3 regions of the Psychrosphaera sp. 1_MG-2023 genome follow, and region 2 is predicted to be linked to each of the others. Evidence: predicted binding sites of a transcription regulator. Region 2 holds the regulator's gene; each other region holds the start of a gene.
The links. The regulator sigma-54, encoded in region 2, starts transcription at its own class of promoters, with help from an activator protein. The targets are predictions, from matches to a motif close to GTTGGCACGNNNNTNGNNT.
Positions count from the first base shown of each region.

Region 1: xdp1 (exosortase-dependent surface protein XDP1) is a predicted target of sigma-54. The motif match lies at 3,421-3,439, and genes of this name have one in related genera.
Region 3: Q4575_RS03420 (flagellar hook-length control protein FliK) is a predicted target of sigma-54. The motif match lies at 3,335-3,353, and genes of this name have one in related genera.

Region 1 covers NZ_JAUORW010000002.1:7,835-14,096, reverse strand. Annotated here, with positions in the region: gene prsT (XrtA/PEP-CTERM system TPR-repeat protein PrsT) at 1-2,404, opposite strand, end outside; gene xdp1 (exosortase-dependent surface protein XDP1) at 2,514-3,362, opposite strand; gene uvrA (excinuclease ABC subunit UvrA) at 3,690-6,262, shown strand, end outside.
Region 2 covers NZ_JAUORW010000019.1:43,388-49,649, forward strand. Annotated here, with positions in the region: gene Q4575_RS16405 (KpsF/GutQ family sugar-phosphate isomerase) at 1-136, shown strand, start outside; gene kdsC (3-deoxy-manno-octulosonate-8-phosphatase KdsC) at 137-703, shown strand; gene lptC (LPS export ABC transporter periplasmic protein LptC) at 703-1,254, shown strand; gene lptA (lipopolysaccharide transport periplasmic protein LptA) at 1,254-1,745, shown strand; gene lptB (LPS export ABC transporter ATP-binding protein) at 1,765-2,490, shown strand; gene Q4575_RS16430 (RNA polymerase factor sigma-54) at 2,534-4,024, shown strand; gene hpf (ribosome hibernation promoting factor) at 4,057-4,344, shown strand; gene ptsN (PTS IIA-like nitrogen regulatory protein PtsN) at 4,433-4,882, shown strand; gene rapZ (RNase adapter RapZ) at 4,884-5,744, shown strand; gene Q4575_RS16450 (HPr family phosphocarrier protein) at 5,747-6,019, shown strand; gene mgtE (magnesium transporter) at 6,197-6,262, shown strand, end outside.
Region 3 covers NZ_JAUORW010000003.1:103,910-110,171, forward strand. Annotated here, with positions in the region: gene fliM (flagellar motor switch protein FliM) at 1-312, opposite strand, end outside; gene fliL (flagellar basal body-associated protein FliL) at 340-876, opposite strand; gene Q4575_RS03420 (flagellar hook-length control protein FliK) at 1,052-3,145, opposite strand; gene fliJ (flagellar export protein FliJ) at 3,388-3,837, opposite strand; gene fliI (flagellar protein export ATPase FliI) at 3,852-5,180, opposite strand; gene Q4575_RS03435 (flagellar assembly protein FliH) at 5,180-6,262, opposite strand, start outside.

The DNA.
Region 1 (6,262 bases), on a different contig from region 2:
GGTATAGCGGTTTTGCCGATTGAAATTTATTCAAGTTCATATAGTGATCGGCTAACAACCTAATACGCCAAACTTGTTTAGGGTACGTGGGGATAGATGCTTTAACCAAGGTCTCAAATTCAGCCGCTTTATAATTTTCTTTGGCGATTTGATACAAATTTAACAATGCTAAATTAAACTCTGGGTTTATTTCTATTGCCTGCCAATAATAGTCAAACGCTTTAGGAGTATCGCGTCTAGTGCTGGCAATATCACCTAATAATAAAAGAACATTAGGTTCGTTTTTCACTTCTTTATACAGTTTTTCCGCTGCTAGCTGAGCTTGTTGTATTTCTTGTTTATCTAACTCAAGTCGAATCGACTCTATATTAACTCTAAGGTTATTAGGAATTAAACTTTTAAGCTTAGCGATAGACTTCCCAGCACCTTCAAAATCGCCGACCTGACGTTGTAACACAGCAACGTCATAAATCATCTTAGGTTTGCCTTCCGCCAATCCATATAATATGCCTAACTGTTTAGCTGCTTCGTCTTTTTTGCCAAGCTTGTCTAATACAGCCACCTGTTTAAACAAATATGGCGGGTTAAACATATATGACGCAGATAACTCTTTAATCACTTTATAGGCCGATTGATATTCTTTTTGCTCAAAGTAAATGTCGTACAACAACTCTTGACTCAACCGTCCTGTTTTTTTGGCCTGAACAGTGACCAACAAAGGTATTGCTTGGTCGAAGTTTTTGTATTCAGCATATATTTGAGCCAACATATATTTAACGTCTGCATGCGTCGAACGCTCTGCATGAAGTTCTTCTAAAATATTTTTTGCAACATCAAAACGACCCAACATCTTGTGGGTTGTTGCTAAGTTAAAGCGAGCTTCAAAAAAATCAGGGCGAGTTTCGAGTAACTTCACAATAATTTTTTGCGCTTCGGCTGCTTTATTTTGCTTAATTAATACCGCAGATTTAAAATTTTGTAGATCAAAATTATCTGGAAATTGCTCAGATAACTTTTCAACAACGTCATATGCTTGAGGAATATCACCGTTTTGCAGGAACATAAGGCCACGAGCTATGTCTAATCGAATATCAGACTTGTCATTTTTAACTCTTTCAATCAGCAACCTAGCCTGTCCAGAACGACCAGATTGGTTGTAAATAGAGACTAAACGCAACGTAACATCGAGTTCATTTGGGTATTCAAGTTCAAGTTTCTCTAACAACATCTCAGCTTCAAATTTTTGACCATTACTTAAATATAAATCGACCAAACGTATGGCTAGTTTCAAATCACTGATCACAGCGGATTCGTGGCGCTCAAGTAGATAAGTTGCTTCGCGAGATTTGTCTTGTTTAAGATAAACGTTAGTCAACATCGAAATAGCGCGTAAATCACCAGGTGCAAGATTTAAGTATTTGCTAAGTTCTTTTGACGCTTGCTCTATATTACCTTGTAAATATGAAGACAAGGCAGTGACAAAAATGAGAGATGGTTTATTAATAAACTCGTCTTCCGGGATCATTGAGGTGGTATTAGACAACGATTCTAACATTGAAGCCGATTGTTCATCTTGTTTTCTAATTGACATCATCCAACTTGAAAGCAACATAATATGTGGGTCTTCAGGGGTTACGGCCAAAATATCATTGATCATTTTTTCGGCGTCATCAATTCTACCCACTTTTATAAATGCAGAGATAATTGAACGTTGAACCACGGGGTCATTATTTACATAATTTAAAGCTTTATTGTACGACTCTATCGCTCCTTGATAGTCGTTTTTTGACATTCTAATTTGGCCTTGAAGGTGGTAGGTACGATGGTCGTTTGGATTGATAATCAGTGAACGTGAAATTAGTTTTTGCGCTTCTTCAATATTCCCCAATGAAGATTCTAAAGACGCTAAGCTATTTAATGCCCGAGTGTCTTTAGCATTCAAAGCAATGGCGTTTTGATAGGACTTACGACTCAATACGGTTAAATCTAGATTTTGGTACGCTATCGCTTTATTGATATAAAGCTCATATGCCGAGCTATCATTTAGCTTGTAACCATCGGCAAACACTAAAACCTCTTTGTAACGTTTGGCAAAGTTTAGTGCCGTGGCGTAATCAGATAATATTAAATTAATGTCGGCTTTATAGGCTAATGATTCTTCAAATTGCTTAATTGCTTCGTTGAAATAGCCACGCCTTAAAAAAATCTTTCCCATTAATATCTTTGCAGGCAAGTTGTCTGGTTGCGCATCTAAGGCATTTTTTAGATAGATAAAGCTGGATTCATATTTCTCTTCATAAAATGCTTGAACAGCTTGCTCATAATAACTATTTGCCGCTTTAGCGGCGAATGAAAATAAAAGTAAAAATGAAATCGATGCAGAAATTAGGGCACGGTGAAACATCGTAGAAGCCTCTGTTGCTTAACTTAGAGAAAGAGAATTAATTTTACTGTAAAAGAAAACAAAAAAGATGGCAAAGGCCATCTTTTTTTATTTTAAACAAAATTTAAATTTAGAAGTTTAATTTAAATTTCGATGATAATTTTTTCTGTCTAACGATAAAGGCTAAACCAAGTGCGAATATTGCAATTGAAGAAGGCTCAGGTACGTCAACTGGTGGTGTACCACCGCCGCCGTTACTTGTTTTTGCCGTTACACCCATCAATTTGAATGCGTCGTAATCACAATTTTCCATCTCGTTGTAAAGTCCGACCAACCAAAAGGTAGAAGAACCAGCATCACTATCCAAAGCATAATAATTACTTGAACCTTGTTTTGAAATAGTAGACATATCAACTTCGCTGTAGATATCATCCCAAGTTGACGTGCCATTTGACATATTGGCTACATCTTGAGAAGAAATTGCAACTGCACCAACATCAAGAATGTTGTTTTGACCATCGCTATACCAACCGACACTAATACCTTCTAAACTTACTGCTTCTGAAAACGACAGCAATACCATGTCTTGGTCAGAATACATTAAACTGCTGCTGTAGTTATCAATTGAATGATCAGGCACAGAGTTTGAATTTTCATCACCGTTCACAACACCCCAACCGTTACTATCACCCCAATAATAAAGATCACCTTGCTCCACTATTTGGTCGTAATACTCTTTACTGTTTGATGCGCTAGTATCACCTTCTGAATCGGACCAACCAGTAACAACAACTTCGACGCCATCACTAGTAAGTGCAATCGATTCTGCATCGTTCCAAGTGCTACTATTAGAGCCAGCTACCCATGTACCATCTGTAGTTATGTTTGATGATTGCAAATCCCAATCGATACTAGTCGATGTTGCTGTAGCATTTGCCGACGCTGTGATCGCCGCGATAATTGCCAATGTTCTTAACATATGTACTTCCTTCAACTCTACTAAAACCGAGTTTAAATTAATTTCGTCTACACTGGTAAAGCAATATACAAGCCAACATTTAAATTATTGTTTTACAACAACTTTAATGGTCAACCAATTTGAACTGTAAAAAATATAGACACTTAAATTTTTAGCCATTTTAACCTAATGGCTAAAATTGTCATTAACTAGTTACTTATTTTACAGTCACTATACAAAAGCTCGACGGTCTTTCCTATTTAAGTTTAAGAAAACGAGCATTGTTATTAAATTATTCACCAAATGATGGCATACTGACCGGTCAAATTATGAGGTTATGACGGTAATATGGATAAAATAGAAGTTAGGGGTGCGAGAACCCACAATCTAAAAGATGTTTCTTTAACGATTCCACGCGACAAACTCATTGTCATCACTGGACTATCCGGTTCAGGAAAATCATCTCTAGCTTTTGATACATTGTATGCCGAGGGCCAACGACGTTACGTTGAGTCTTTATCAGCCTATGCTCGTCAGTTTTTGTCATTAATGGAAAAGCCTGACGTTGATCATATAGAAGGCCTTAGTCCAGCAATATCAATTGAACAAAAATCAACGTCTCATAACCCACGCTCAACCGTAGGTACAATTACCGAAATTTACGACTACCTAAGACTGCTCTTTGCACGCATAGGGACGCCAACATGTCCTACTCACGGCGAAAAACTAGAAGCACAAACCGTTTCGCAAATGGTCGACCGCATTCTAGCGTTGCCTGAAGGCAGCAAAATCATGCTGTTAGCTCCTATTGTTAGAGACCGTAAGGGTGAGCACGTTAAGACACTAGAAAACTTAGCGGCTCAAGGCTTTATTCGTGCGCGTATCGACGGTGAAGTATGTGACTTATCCGATCCTCCAGATTTAGAACTTCACAAAAAGCATACCATTGAGGTCGTTGTAGACCGTTTAAAAGTCCGCGACGATATTCAACAACGCCTTGCCGAGTCGATAGAAACGTGTTTAGAACTCAGTAGTGGCAATGTCCAAGTCGCTTACATGGATGAAGATAAAGAAGAGCTCACATTTAGCGCAAACTTTGCTTGCCCTAAATGTGGCTACTCCATGCAAGAATTAGAACCTCGGATGTTCTCGTTTAATAACCCTGCTGGGGCATGTTCAAGCTGTGATGGACTTGGTGTTAAGCAGTTTTTCGACCAAGAAAAAGTCGTTATTAATAGTGAACTAAGTCTAATAGGCGGTGCAATACGCGGTTGGGATAAACGTAACTTCTACTATTTCCAAATGCTTAAGTCACTTGCTGACCACTACAAAATCGACTTGTCATTACCATTTTCAGAATTGTCAGACGACCATCGCCACGTGATCTTAAATGGCAGTGGCCAACAGCCAATCGAATTTAAATATATGAACGACAGAGGCGATGTAGTTGTTAGAAATCATCCTTTTGAAGGCATATTAACTAATATGGAAAGGCGTTATCGCGAAACAGAATCTAATTCTGTGCGTGAAGAACTTACTAAGTATATTAGTACTCAGCATTGCCCTTCATGTGATGGTAGCCGACTTCGTGAAGAAGCGAGAAATGTCTTTGTTACTGGCGTTAACTTGCCAACAATTTCAGATATGTCGATTGGTGAAGCGAGCGAGTTTTTCCAAAACATGGAACTGACTGGCCAAAAAGCCCAAATCGCTGAAAAAATCCTAAAAGAGATCTGCCAACGACTCGGGTTTCTAGTCAATGTTGGACTCAATTATTTATCTATTTCGAGAAGCGCAGAGACCCTGTCAGGCGGTGAAGCTCAGCGAATAAGACTCGCCAGTCAAATAGGTGCTGGCTTAGTGGGCGTCATGTATGTACTTGATGAACCTTCCATAGGTTTGCATCAACGAGACAACGATCGTCTATTGCAAACTTTAGTGCACTTAAGAGACTTAGGAAACACAGTAATTGTTGTAGAACACGATGAAGACGCCATTCGAGCAGCTGACCATGTTATCGACATCGGCCCAGGCGCTGGAGTTCACGGTGGCGAAATCATCGCCCAGGGTACGCCTGATGAAGTTGAAAACACACCGGGTTCATTAACGGGTGAATACCTTTCTGGCGCTCGGGAAATCGCAGTCCCTAAAACCAGAACGCCAATCGACCGCAAAAAGATGTTGACGCTATCCGGTGCGACTGGCAACAACTTAAAAGATGTGACGATAGAAATCCCTCTCGGCTTAATGACTTGTGTAACGGGTGTGTCAGGTTCAGGTAAATCAACGTTAATAAATAGTACGTTATACCCAATTGCGCATCGTGAACTCAATAACGCAACTACCTCTGAACCAAGTCCGTATCGCGATATTACAGGTATGGATCAGCTAGACAAAGTCATCGACATTGACCAAAGTCCAATTGGTCGAACACCAAGATCTAATCCAGCAACATACACTGGTATTTTTACCAATATACGTGACATGTTTGCCGGTACGCAGGAAGCACGCTCCCGCGGTTACAAAGCGGGTCGCTTTAGTTTCAATGTTAAAGGTGGTCGTTGTGAAGCCTGTCAGGGTGACGGCATGATCAAAGTGGAAATGCATTTTTTACCGGATGTGTATGTACCTTGTGATGTTTGTAAAAGCCAACGTTATAACCGTGAAACCCTGGAAGTAACTTACAAAAACAAAAATATTCATCAAGTTCTCGATATGACGGTTGAAGACGCCAGAGAATTTTTCGATGCGATCCCAGCGATTTCGAGAAAACTGCAAACACTTATGGACGTTGGTTTAAGCTACATCCGTTTAGGTCAGTCAGCGACAACATTATCTGGTGGTGAAGCCCAACGAGTGAAACTCGCAAAAGAGTTGTCCAAAAGAGATACAGGTCAAACGCTGTATATTCTTGATGAACC
Region 2 (6,262 bases):
CGCAAATATCCTTGCCGCTGAAACTTTGCATATTATGGAAGAAAAAAAGATAAACAGTCTTTTTATAATCGATGATAATAACTTCCCAGTGGGCGCGATAAATATGCACGACTTATTAAAAGCAGGGGTACTTTAAATGCGCAGATATGAAACTTGGTATCAGGCAATACCAAATGATGTTGTCGCTCGCGCGCAGCAAATCAAATTATTAATATGCGATATCGACGGCGTTTTTTCAGACGGAACCGTAATCCTAGCCAACAGTGGTGAAGAATTAAAAGGCTTTAATACCAAAGATGGTTATGGCATTCGTTCTTTAATAGATGCAGGTGTTGAAGTCGCGGTAATCACGGGACGCAAATCAACAATTGTGCAAACTCGCATGAGCAGTTTAGGTGTAAAACATATTTACCAAGGTATGGACCAAAAACTAGAAGGTTACGAGCAACTAAAATCAGACTTAAACTTAACCGACGAACAAATCGCATACATTGGTGATGATTTTCCAGATGCTCCGGTAATGTTAAAAGTTGGCCTTGCAACCGCTACAGGCGACGCGCACCCATATATCAAAAGCATTGCTCATTTAGTAACGACATTAAATGGTGGACGAGGTTCTGTAAGAGAATTAACCGACCTACTGATCATGGCGAACTATGGTGAAGAGTACATTACCGAGAATATCACCGGAGCAAGTCTATAATGTTAGCCCGTGGCGTTGTTGTTATATTGTTTTTGGGGATCGTTGCCGTTTTATGGCAGCCCAATTTCGCGCCACAATCGCAAATGCCTTTTGACTTTGAAGAAGAACTGATCCCGGAATTTACCGCTAAATTGCTGCATCAAGAGTTGTTTGACTCTAATGGTGAACTGCAGCAAGAAGTGTTTTCACAAAAAATGGAGCACTTTTCAGAGTTGTCCCTAACTCATTTTATTTCACCTGAATTTATAATTTACCAAGATAAAAAACCATTTTGGCGACTCTCCGCACAAATTGGCGACATGCAAGAAGGTATATTAACCTTAGATAAAAATGTCATCATGGTACAACTTGGCGAAAAGTCATTGATCCAAACCATAACAACAAATTTTTTAGAAATTAACTTAGACTCTAACTTGGTAACAACAGACAATCCGATTACGATTACGGGTGATAAATTGACAATTGTTGGGCAAGGTTTGGTTGCAAATTTAACTGAAGGCACGGTGACACTAACTCATCATGTGGAAACGCTGATTAAAGGTAACAAGTAATGACATTCAAGCGACACGCGTATATCGCCACAATATTGGTTGCTCTATTTAGTATGGCCGTTTCGGCAAACAGCGAAGATTTGAAAATAAAATCGGACAATCAAGATCTTAATTACAACAACAATACGATGTATTTTAAAGGTAATGTTGTTGTTTCTCAGGGGCCTATATCAATTAAAGCGGATGAGCTATTTGTCGACACCCAGGACGGCACCGGTGAAAAATTAATTGCCAAAGGCAGTCCGGCTTTATTTACTCAAATCGACGAAGAAAACGGTAACTTAACCGCAAAAGCAAACGAGATTGAATACTTTGTTACAACTCAAACCCTTAAATTAAGTGGCGACGCAAAGTTTAAACAAGGTGGCTCTGAAGTACAAAGTGGCTCGATCGAATTTGACCTTGCTAAAAAGCGCGTAAAAGCGGATGGCGATGCCTCAACGGGTGGTCGAGTTACCACTACGATAAAAACAAAAAAGAAAAACGGCTAACGACGGAATTAATAACTCGATGACTAAATTAATCGCAACACATCTCGCCAAGTCGTATAACAAAAGGCAAGTTGTAAAAGACGTCAGTATTTCAGTAAATGCCGGTGAAGTCGTCGGACTACTTGGGCCAAATGGTGCCGGTAAAACGACAACTTTTTATATGATAGTTGGATTGGTTCCTAACGACAAAGGTAGCATTACACTTAATGATATTGACTTAAGTCACGAACCAATGCATGTTCGTGCTCGTCATGGAATAGGCTATTTACCACAGGAATCTTCGATATTTAGAAAACTTACTGTTTCCCAAAATATCATGGCCGTGTTACAAATGAGAAAGGACATCAATGCCAACCAAAAAGCCGATTTGTTAGATGATCTTATTGGTGAATTTCATATAGAACACATTCGCGATAGTTTAGGTATGGCATTGTCAGGTGGTGAGCGTAGGCGAGTAGAAATTGCAAGAGCGCTGGCTGCGGATCCTAAAATTATATTACTTGACGAACCATTTGCTGGGGTCGACCCTATATCAGTAATTGATATTAAAAAGATTATCCAACAACTCGTCGCAAAAGGGATCGGTGTTTTAATTACCGACCATAATGTACGTGAAACGCTTGATGTATGTGAAAAAGCCTATATCGTGAGTCATGGTGAATTAATCGCAGAAGGTACACCAGAAGAAGTCCTTGCTAGCGAAATCGTGAAAAAAGTTTACTTAGGTGACCAGTTCACTTTGTAATTTAGTGTATAACCATTAATTAGTATAATCTGATTGGAATTAGATGAGACCTTCACTTCAATTAAAAATGGGTCAGCAATTAACAATGACCCCACAATTGCAACAAGCCATAAGGTTGTTGCAGTTATCCTCATTAGAACTCCACCAAGAAATTCAAGAAGCCTTGGATAGCAATCCTCTATTGGACGCAGAAGACGAAAGTTTAAATCACGAAAAAAGCGAACAATCGATAGAAGATGTATTGGGTGAAACGGAAGGTCAAAACAAAACGACCGACGACGATACCGACTGGGCGCAGGAAGAAATAAATACCACTGAAGCACTTCAAACCGAAACCATCAGTGAAGAGATGTCTACGGACACAACATGGGATGACTACATGAGCGCCGCCCCTGCGAGCTCTGGCCCAGCATATGAAGGCGAAGACACAGTCTATCAAGGTGAAACCACTGACAATATTCAAGACCACCTCCGCTGGCAGTTAAACCTTTCTACGTTTACCGAACAAGATCTTGCAATCGCGACCGCCATTATTGACGGCGTCGACGAAAAAGGCTTTTTACGCCTCACCGCTGAGGACATCGTAGAAGCCATTGACATCGAAGATGTGGAAATAGAAGAAGTTGAAGCGGTACTTAAACGTATTCAACTATTCGACCCCGTAGGCGTCGCCTGCAGAGGGTTACAAGAATGCTTGTCGGTGCAATTGAAACAATTTTCAAATGACACGCCATGGAAATTTGAGGCCATAGACGTTATCGACAATTACATCGATTTACTGGCCAATCGTGATTACCGGACTTTACTTAGAAAAACCAAGTTAAAAGAACCCGATCTGAAAGATATTCTAGAACTCATCCAACAACTTAATCCAAATCCTGCAAGTGTCGTTATCAAAGATGAAATCGACTACGTCATTCCCGATGTAACGGTCGTTAAGAAAAAAGGTCGTTGGTTAGTAGAGCTAAATCCAAATTCCATGCCTAAACTAAAAATAAACGAACAATATGCATCGTTGTCAAAAACCTCAAAAAATACCAGTGACACGCAATTTGTACGTTCCCATTTACAAGAAGCTAAATGGTTTATCAAAAGTTTAGAAAGTCGTAACGATACGCTGCTAAAAGTATCAAACTGTATCGTGCAGCAACAGCAGGGATTTTTTGAATATGGCCCAGAAGCCATGAAACCAATGGTTTTGAACGATGTCGCAGAAATGGTCGACATGCATGAATCAACAATTTCTCGTGTGACGACTCAAAAATATATGCACACACCTAGAGGAATTTTTGAACTTAAGTACTTCTTTTCGAGTCATGTAAGTACAGAGAACGGTGGTGAATGTTCTTCCACTGCGATTAGAGCTTTAATCAGAAAGTTAGTTGCGGCGGAAAATCAGGCTAAACCTCTCAGTGATAGTAAAATTGCAGAGATCCTGGCTGACCAAGGTATTCAGGTTGCCAGACGGACTATTGCAAAATACCGGGAATCATTAAATATTCCCCCTTCAAACCAACGAAAACGACTGGTGTAAACACCTCTCTATATCAACAGAAGGAATTTTTTATGCAAATTAATTTAACTTGTCGTCATATAGATTTAACAGAGTCATTAAAAGAATACGTAGATAACAAATTTGCTAAATTAGAGCGTCACTTTGACCATATCAATAATGTCCATGTGATTTTAGACGTTGAAAAACTGAGTCAAATAGCTGAAGCAACCTTACATGTAAACGGTGGTGAATTGTTCGCCACTTCTGAACATAACGATATGTATGCCGCGATTGATAGTTTAATAGATAAGCTAGATCGACAGGTAATAAAACATAAAGAGAAATTGACCCGTCACTGATGGGTTTAAACTAAATAAACGTGACGCTAGGGACGGCGTCACAAACAACACCTTTTGGCGTAAGCAAAAGGTAGGCAGTTAACCAAACATGAATTTAAAATTATTACTTCAACCAGATTGCACCAAAGTTATTGCTGATTGTAAAAGCAAGAAAAAAATACTTGAACATATAGCTGAAATTGCGAGTGCGCAGCTGCCAAATTTATCTAGCATAGATATTTTAGAGAGCTTGATGAACAGAGAAAAGTTGGGCAGCACTGGTATAGGTAACGGAATTGCGATACCACATGGCCGAATAAAAAATTCGAGTAAAGCCGTAGCAGTTCTCTTAGTTACCCACAAAGGAGTGAATTACGATGCGATTGATAAACGACCTGTAGATATATTTTTTGCCCTGTTAGTACCAGAAGATCAATGCGACACTCATCTGGCAACATTGGCATCGATAGCAAAAACCTTTGACAACAAAGATGTTTTACGCAAAATTCGTAGAGCAGAAACAGATTTGGATTTATACAACATAATAGAAGCCGCCTAAAATGCATATTTTTATTGTTAGTGGCCGTTCAGGCTCAGGGAAGACCGTCGTACTGCGAGTGTTAGAAGACCTTGGTTATTACTGTGTAGACAACCTACCAGTAAATCTATTGCCAGCTCTATCGCACAGTCTCAGTCAAAATTATGAACAAGTTGCCGTTAGCATTGATGTTCGGAATATTCCAGAATCCGAGCAAGAGCTAGTCGAAAACCTCGATTTTTTACCTAAAAACGTTAATACAACGGTTTTGTATATTGACGCTAAAGACGAGGTTTTGATCCGTCGTTATAGCGAAACTCGTCGCTTGCACCCATTATCAAAAAAAGAGTCTGGCCTACCTGAGGCAATTCAAGAAGAACGCAAGCTCCTTGATTCTATTGCGACTCGTGCCGATTTGTTTATCGACACGTCAGATTTAAACGTTCACCAACTAACCGAAATGGTGCGCGAAAAAATTCTTGGTAAATCGGAAAAAAACCTCGTAATAACGTTTGAATCTTTCGGTTTCAAATATGGTGTACCAAACGATATCGACTTTGTATTTGATGCACGTTTTTTACCAAATCCACATTGGGAACCTGCTCTGCGGCCTTTAACCGGCCTAGATTTACCCGTAATAGAATTTTTAGAAGCCGAGCCATTGGTTAATAAATTTGTATTCCAAATTAATAACTTTATGTCGACGTGGCTGCCACATTTGGAACGAAACAACCGCAGTTATTTAACCATTGCCATTGGCTGTACTGGCGGAAAACATCGCTCGGTTTACATCGCCGAGGCACTTGCAAACTTATATCGCTCACGTGAAAATGACGTTAAAACGCGCCATCGTGAGATAAGTCGTTATTTGAAGAGTGAATAAACATGGAAATTAGTCGTACCGTTACCATAGAAAACAAACTTGGGTTGCACGCCCGTGCGGCCACCAAACTAGCGCAATTAGCTCAGGGATTTGAAGCAACGGTAACTATTCAACAAGCAGACAAAAAAGCCAATGCCGATAGTGTGATGGCATTGTTGATGTTGGCCAGTAACCAAGGTAAAGATGTGACCGTAATCGCGACGGGTAACGAAGCAAAAGTCGCTGTTGACGCTATCTGCGAGCTCATTAGCAATAAATTTGATGAAGACGAATAATTAGTATTTTGATTGTTTTAACTTAAATAAAAACAATCAGTTGCTATTAAAAAATGTCATTTTGAGTTAATATTGGCGGCGAGACCACACTTAGGTTTACGTTTCCTTTATATATTGGGCCAGCGATTGGCAATATATCCTTTATAGAAAGTAACTTCATCACACACTAAGGGTTTTATGGCAGAGCTTTTAGAGCAAGAATACAACATCCCTATCGAAGAACTTAATACTGCACTTAGCGGC
Region 3 (6,262 bases), on a different contig from region 2:
GTTTAAGCTAGTTGGTACAAACAAGGTGTGAATATATTCACCAAACTTAATCATTTGTACGCCGTTTATTGACACTTCAGCAGTACGTCTCATCATGTTAAACAGACTGATCCGCATATGACGCGCAAAACGCTCATTCACCAACTCAAGAGTTGGCATACGGCCACGCACGATCCGATCCTGCGAGGAGAAGTCATAGTCTAGGGTACCGGCTTCACCGCCGCCACCGCCTTCCTCTATTTCTTCTTCTTCGACATCATCGACTCCGTGGAGCAACGCATCAATTTCATCTTGTGACAGAAGATCAGTCATATTAGTTCTCTTATTATTACCTGCCGGTTATTGCATTACAAAACCAGTAAACAATACTTCCTCTACAATTTTCGAGCCAGTTATATCAATTACTGCTTTTTGCACGTCTTTGGCTGCTTTTAACTTCAATGCATCTTTACCTGCAGTGGTGGCCAAATCATCGGCTGTAGCAGTGCTGAAAGCCTTTAACAACGTGCCTTCAATCAAAGGTATATGTTTCTGCGCTAACTCTTGATTGTTGTCGCCGCGCACCATTAATTGTACACGAATTTGAACGAGTCTATCGCGAGTTGTACCAGGTACGTTAAACGTAAATGGTCGCGGCATCGTCACATATTTGGCGTTACCCATTTCAGCTGGTTGAGAAGGTTCGGCGTCAGCAACACTTTCTTCCGTTGTCTGTTCGCCTTCGGCAACAGGTGCTTCGTCATCACCAGATAACAAAAAGAATGCTGCGCCAGCGCCAATTAAAACAACAGCTACAATAATAATGATTAACATCATCTTATTGCCACCTTTGCCCTGTTCTTCCTCTAACGTTAAATCACTTTCTTCTTCAGCCATTATTATGTATCCCAAATTACACGGTATGGTAGCCATGTTATTGCGCACAGTCAGTTAACGCAACGATTTAAGTCTTTAATCTGCAATTCGCTTATCTGTTGAACAAAAAGCACAATAATTAATGTGTTTACGCCAATATTTTTAAACCGCTTTACTTTTTAACCGTCCAAAATTGCTATGCATAATAATCAACTTTATAAGGAGACGGAATATCAACGACCACTTCAGTTGCATCACCTAAATGTTCGTCGGTGCTGTCCTCGCCTTTTGTACCAGCATGATGCGTTTCAGCTCCAGCCTCTGTTCCACCTTGACCACTTTGCTCATGTTGAACGTCGGAATCAGCCAATTCCATGCCCTGTTGCTCTAACATCTCTTTTAACTTAGGCATCGCGTTTTCTAATGCATCTTTGGCCTGTTGACTCGACACCATAAAACTGACAGCAGCTTGATCACCATTTAACTGCATTTTAATTCGAATTGACCCTAACTCAGGCGGGTCTAGACGAATATCAATAGACTTCATGTTTCGCGCCATCATCATGCCGACTTGTTGCTGCACATTGGCTGCTAATTCTTGTTTATTAAAGAGAACATTTTCTTTAATGATAACGTCATGCTTAATTTGAGTTTGTATATCGAGCTTAGCCGCCATCATTGTTTTTTCTAGCTGAACGGCCCCTAGCTCAACGCGGGCTATACTGTCTGCCAATAGGCTACCGGCTTCGGTGCTACCTAATGCTGTACCTGCATTCAAGACCGTTGCCACTGGGCTAGTGATGTCTCGAGAAGCGAGTTTTTCTTCCCCTGCTAGTTTAGCTAACAGTTCATCGTGGATTTGTGATTCAGATGTTAATTTTGATCCATCAACGCTTTGGCTAACATTGTTGTTCTTACCAGCTGCATTTTCATCCATATTGTTTTTATTAATAACATTTGCCAAGGCCGCCGCTGTTGTGTTGCTATTCGTTACACTAACAGGCTTTGTTGTTTCACCTGCTGCAACATTATTTTTGTTAAGCTCAGCTTCAATTGCCGAGGTAACTGCATTTAACGCCTGCCCTTGAACCTTAACCTGTTGCTCGTTTTCACTTGCCGTGGCAGAAGCGTCTGCTCCTACAGATTGTCCGGCTGTTACCTGCAATTCATTTGAAGTCGACTTAATGTCATTGGTATCAATTTCTGCTTCACTCAGTTGTAGCGTTTTCAGTTGTTCATTTAGACCTGCGGCATCTTGAACTGCAGCATCGATTTTCGTTTGATCAGCTTCGATAGCTGCATCCGACTCAGCCGTAACTAGGGCGTTTTCGCTTGTCTCGGCACTTTTGAATGATGCGATGAGCTTAGCAAATTCGTCGAGTTCATTTTGTCCCGCTGTGGTTAATTCATTATCGGCATCAGCGGCATCTACTTTTGAAATTGCTTTTTCATCACTGGATTTATTGGCATTTTGATTTGCTAGTTGCATTATACCGTCGAGCCAGCTTGCTTTGTCATTTGTGGATATCTCTTTAAGTGACTGCTCTAGCTTCTGCGCATCAGCTTTTAGATCCTTTACTACGCTTATTTGCGGTTCGAGTTTAGTATTTAAACCGGCCGAATTCTCACCTGCCGCACTAACTGTTGCGACGCTCTTAGCAAGTTCATTTGCGCTTTTGGTCAGCTCAGCAGTGGTTTTTGCTTCGCTCAATTCTTGTTGTACGGCTATCTCACTACTTCCATTCGTCACTTGCTGGAACAAAACTTTTGCTTGCTCTGCGGTAAGATGAGTCGTACTTATTTTTACTGACTGTTGCTCGTCTGTGCTAGTTGAAAAAGCCTCTATTTCTGAAGCAACCGATTGATAATTTTTTTCTGTTTCTAATTTTTGACTTTGTAAATACGCCTCTTGTTCTGAATCGGATAACGGTTGCTCTATACTTTTTTCAGCTTTATCGCCTTTGTTTGTGTCAAAAGGTTGGGCTGTTGTCGATTTATCACTACGGCTGATCTGTGCATGTTCTGCACTTTGAGATGTTTCTACGCGTTTATTTTCATTTTTACTTTGCAAATTTTGGTCTTGTTGACGTTGCAGCCTGATGTCATTTTCTTTTGCTAATGCTTTTGAACGCAAATCGTCAGTTTGAGACTGACGTTGCTTGTTTTCATCTAACATACGTTCAAATTTAGAATCCGCAGCCTGCACTTGTTTTTCTGTGCGATCCGCAATTGCCCACAGCGCTTTGTCGTCTATAGTTTTCGATTGCGTGAGTTGTAGGTTATTTTGCAAAATTTATACTCCACTACGACAACGAATATATGTTGTCTTGATTACTTGCTGCATTAAATTACGGTTCCGTTGTTTTTGCTTTTGGCTGAAACGAGTGAGAACCGAAATTGTGCCAACTCTCAAATGATTACGATAAGGCGACTTTTAAGGCGCGAAACATTGAGATATAAACCTTTCTATAACCTGTTTATTCAATATCCGTTCCAATTCGATTTTTAATCGTCGTTTTGAACTAAATAGGGTTAAACATGTTGTTGTCGAACAAACTTTTGAAGTGCAAACTCGTCATTATCTGCCTGTTCTAATTTGTCCATAACCAGTTGCTTTTTCGCTCTTTTATTGGCTAAAACCGTTTCAACGGCCTGGGTTTTTGACCTTTGTTCTAACCAAATAGCGCGACGTTGTTGAACAACTTGTTTGGCAACATCCACAGCATGGCACTGGGCAACAATGCCTTCGTCTAGTTGAACAATAAAACGCTGAAAGTGCATATAGTTGCCACCCTGTAATCCGGCATTGCCTCTTTGTTGCAACTGACGTAAATAGTCCAATTTGTAACCCTCAACTTCTTTCAGTTTTTGAATGTTTAATTGGTAAAACGACTGGGCAGAATTGAGATCTGTGGCATAGCCTTGTTCTTTATCTTTTTCAATTTTGAAGAGGGTTTCTAGTTGTCTAAAATCATCGGCCATAACAAGTCCCCGCGTTATTTAATCTGCTGAACAAGCGCTTGTAACTGCATTAAGGCTTGGTCGTAAGGGACAACGTCATCCATTCGCTGTTGCAAATAGGCGTCAATTACAGGTTTTAATAGGATCGCTTTATCAACAATAGGGTTACTTCCCGCCGCATACGCGCCGATTGAAATAAGATCTTTATTTTGTTCATAAGCTGAAAGTAATTTTTTAAACATAAGCGCCATGTGTAAATGTTCAGGACTGGTCACCTGAGGCATAACACGACTAATTGAACGGCCAACATCAATGGCCGGATAATGCCCTGAGTCAGCTAAATCTCGTGATAATACGATATGTCCATCTAATATAGCGCGACTTGCGTCGGCTATTGGATCTTGTAAATCATCCCCTTCTGACAAAACGGTATAAAATGCAGTAATCGACCCTTGGCCTTCGCCACCATTACCAGCTCGTTCAACTAATGCTGGCAGTTTGGCGAAAACCGAAGCGGGGTAACCTTTGGTTGCCGGAGGTTCGCCTATCGCTAAAGCAATTTCGCGTTGCGCTTGAGCATAACGGGTTATGGAATCGATGAGCAATAATACGTTTAGTCCTTTGTCACGAAAATATTCAGCAATTTGAGTGGCCGTTTCACACCCTTTAAGACGACGAATAGGTGACATGTCTGCTGGTGCTGCGACAACCACAGCGCGTTTGCGCCCTTCATCTCCCAATATTTCGTCGATGAACTCTTTTACTTCTCGTCCACGCTCACCAATTAAGCCAACAACGATGACATCGGCTGTTGTGCCTTTGGTCATCATACCGAGTAAAACGGACTTACCGACACCAGAACCGGCAAACAACCCCATTCTTTGTCCCTGGCCAACAGTAATGACCCCATTTATGGCTTTAACTCCCACATCAATCGCTGTTTTAACAGGGCGTCTTGATAATGGGTTGATTGGTTTTGTGCTTTGATTGGCATCTGAGTCGGTATCAATTGCGCCAAGATCATCCAGCGGTTGACCGCTTGGGTCAATTACTCGTCCTAATAAACTTAGGGATAACGGCAACTTGTTAGAGGCGTGAGAAACTGTAACTCGACCACCGGGCAATACGCCTTGAACTTTATCGAGCGGCATTAAATAAATTTTATCATTCTCAAATCCAACAACTTCCGCGTCGACATCACCATTTGCGGTTTGCACACGGCACTGCCCACCTAAAGGCGCAGAACACCCGACGGCTTCAAGCGTTAACCCTGCCACTTTGGTCAAACGACCAGAAACTTCAGGTTTGGCATCAACCACTTGATTTTTATACTTGGCGATTCGCTCTAATAATTCGGTTGTCACTAGTTTGACTCCGTATCGTTATCAACGTCATCCACCGCATTTACGTCGGTATTTTCGGAATTTGAAGGCTCAATTGCGCCTGTTTGATTGTTTGTTTTTTGTTTATTCTGTTTCTGCTTTTTATTATTTTTATTCTTGTTTTTTTTCTGCATCGGTGATCCAGGCTGCTCATCAACTGCATTAGCGTCTGACGTTTCTTCAACTTGATTTTGGTCACTTGCAGCTTCAGAACCAGCGTCTGAATTTTGGTCTGTCGACTCTGACATATTTATCCCAGGGGCTAAATCACCAGCTAATGGGATCGGTGAATTTGCATGCTCTTTTTCAAGAGCAGCAGCTTGAACAAAGTCACCAATGGTTTGTTTCATTCTTTGTTTTACGGTGCGGTCGATAAGCGAATTAGGGGTGCCGACGACTAAGTCACCTTGGGTATAAGCTGGTTCTTCTTTTAAGATCCACTTACGTTCAATTAACGTATCTTCGTCATAGATGCTTTTTATAGTTTCGATGTCACTTGGATGAAGGTGCAGTTCAGCAAATTCGGTGTTAAAAGGCAAAGACGCGACGGACTCATGCAGAATGTTGAGTAAAACATCTTGATTCATCTTAGTTTCAGTGCGAATAACCCCTTCTGCGAGTGCTACCGCGAGTTCTAAAAGTTGCAACTCAACGGCTTTATCTACCCGTTTAATGGGCTCATACAATTGGTCAATTAGCTGCTGCCATTGCATCGCTAATTCTTCTATTTTTTGCTGACCTTCAGCTAGACCTTGCACATTGCCTTCTTCGATACCAATAACCATACCTTCTTCATGGCCTTTGGTTTTACCTTCTTCAAATCCAGCTTCAAAACCGTCTTTTTTACCCTGCTCTATTCCTTCATCATATGCATCTTGGCGAATTTTTTCGATTTCTTCGGCCGTAAGCTGTGGCAATTCCTCAACGATTTCTTCTTCTTGTTTTTTAAGGCGAGAATACATTTCGTTGATAGGAACGCCCATAAAATTAGTCTTGCCTTTCAATTCCTCACGTTTAATCGCGGTAACGTCAGGTGCAACCCAATCTTTAAGAAGTTCCAACAT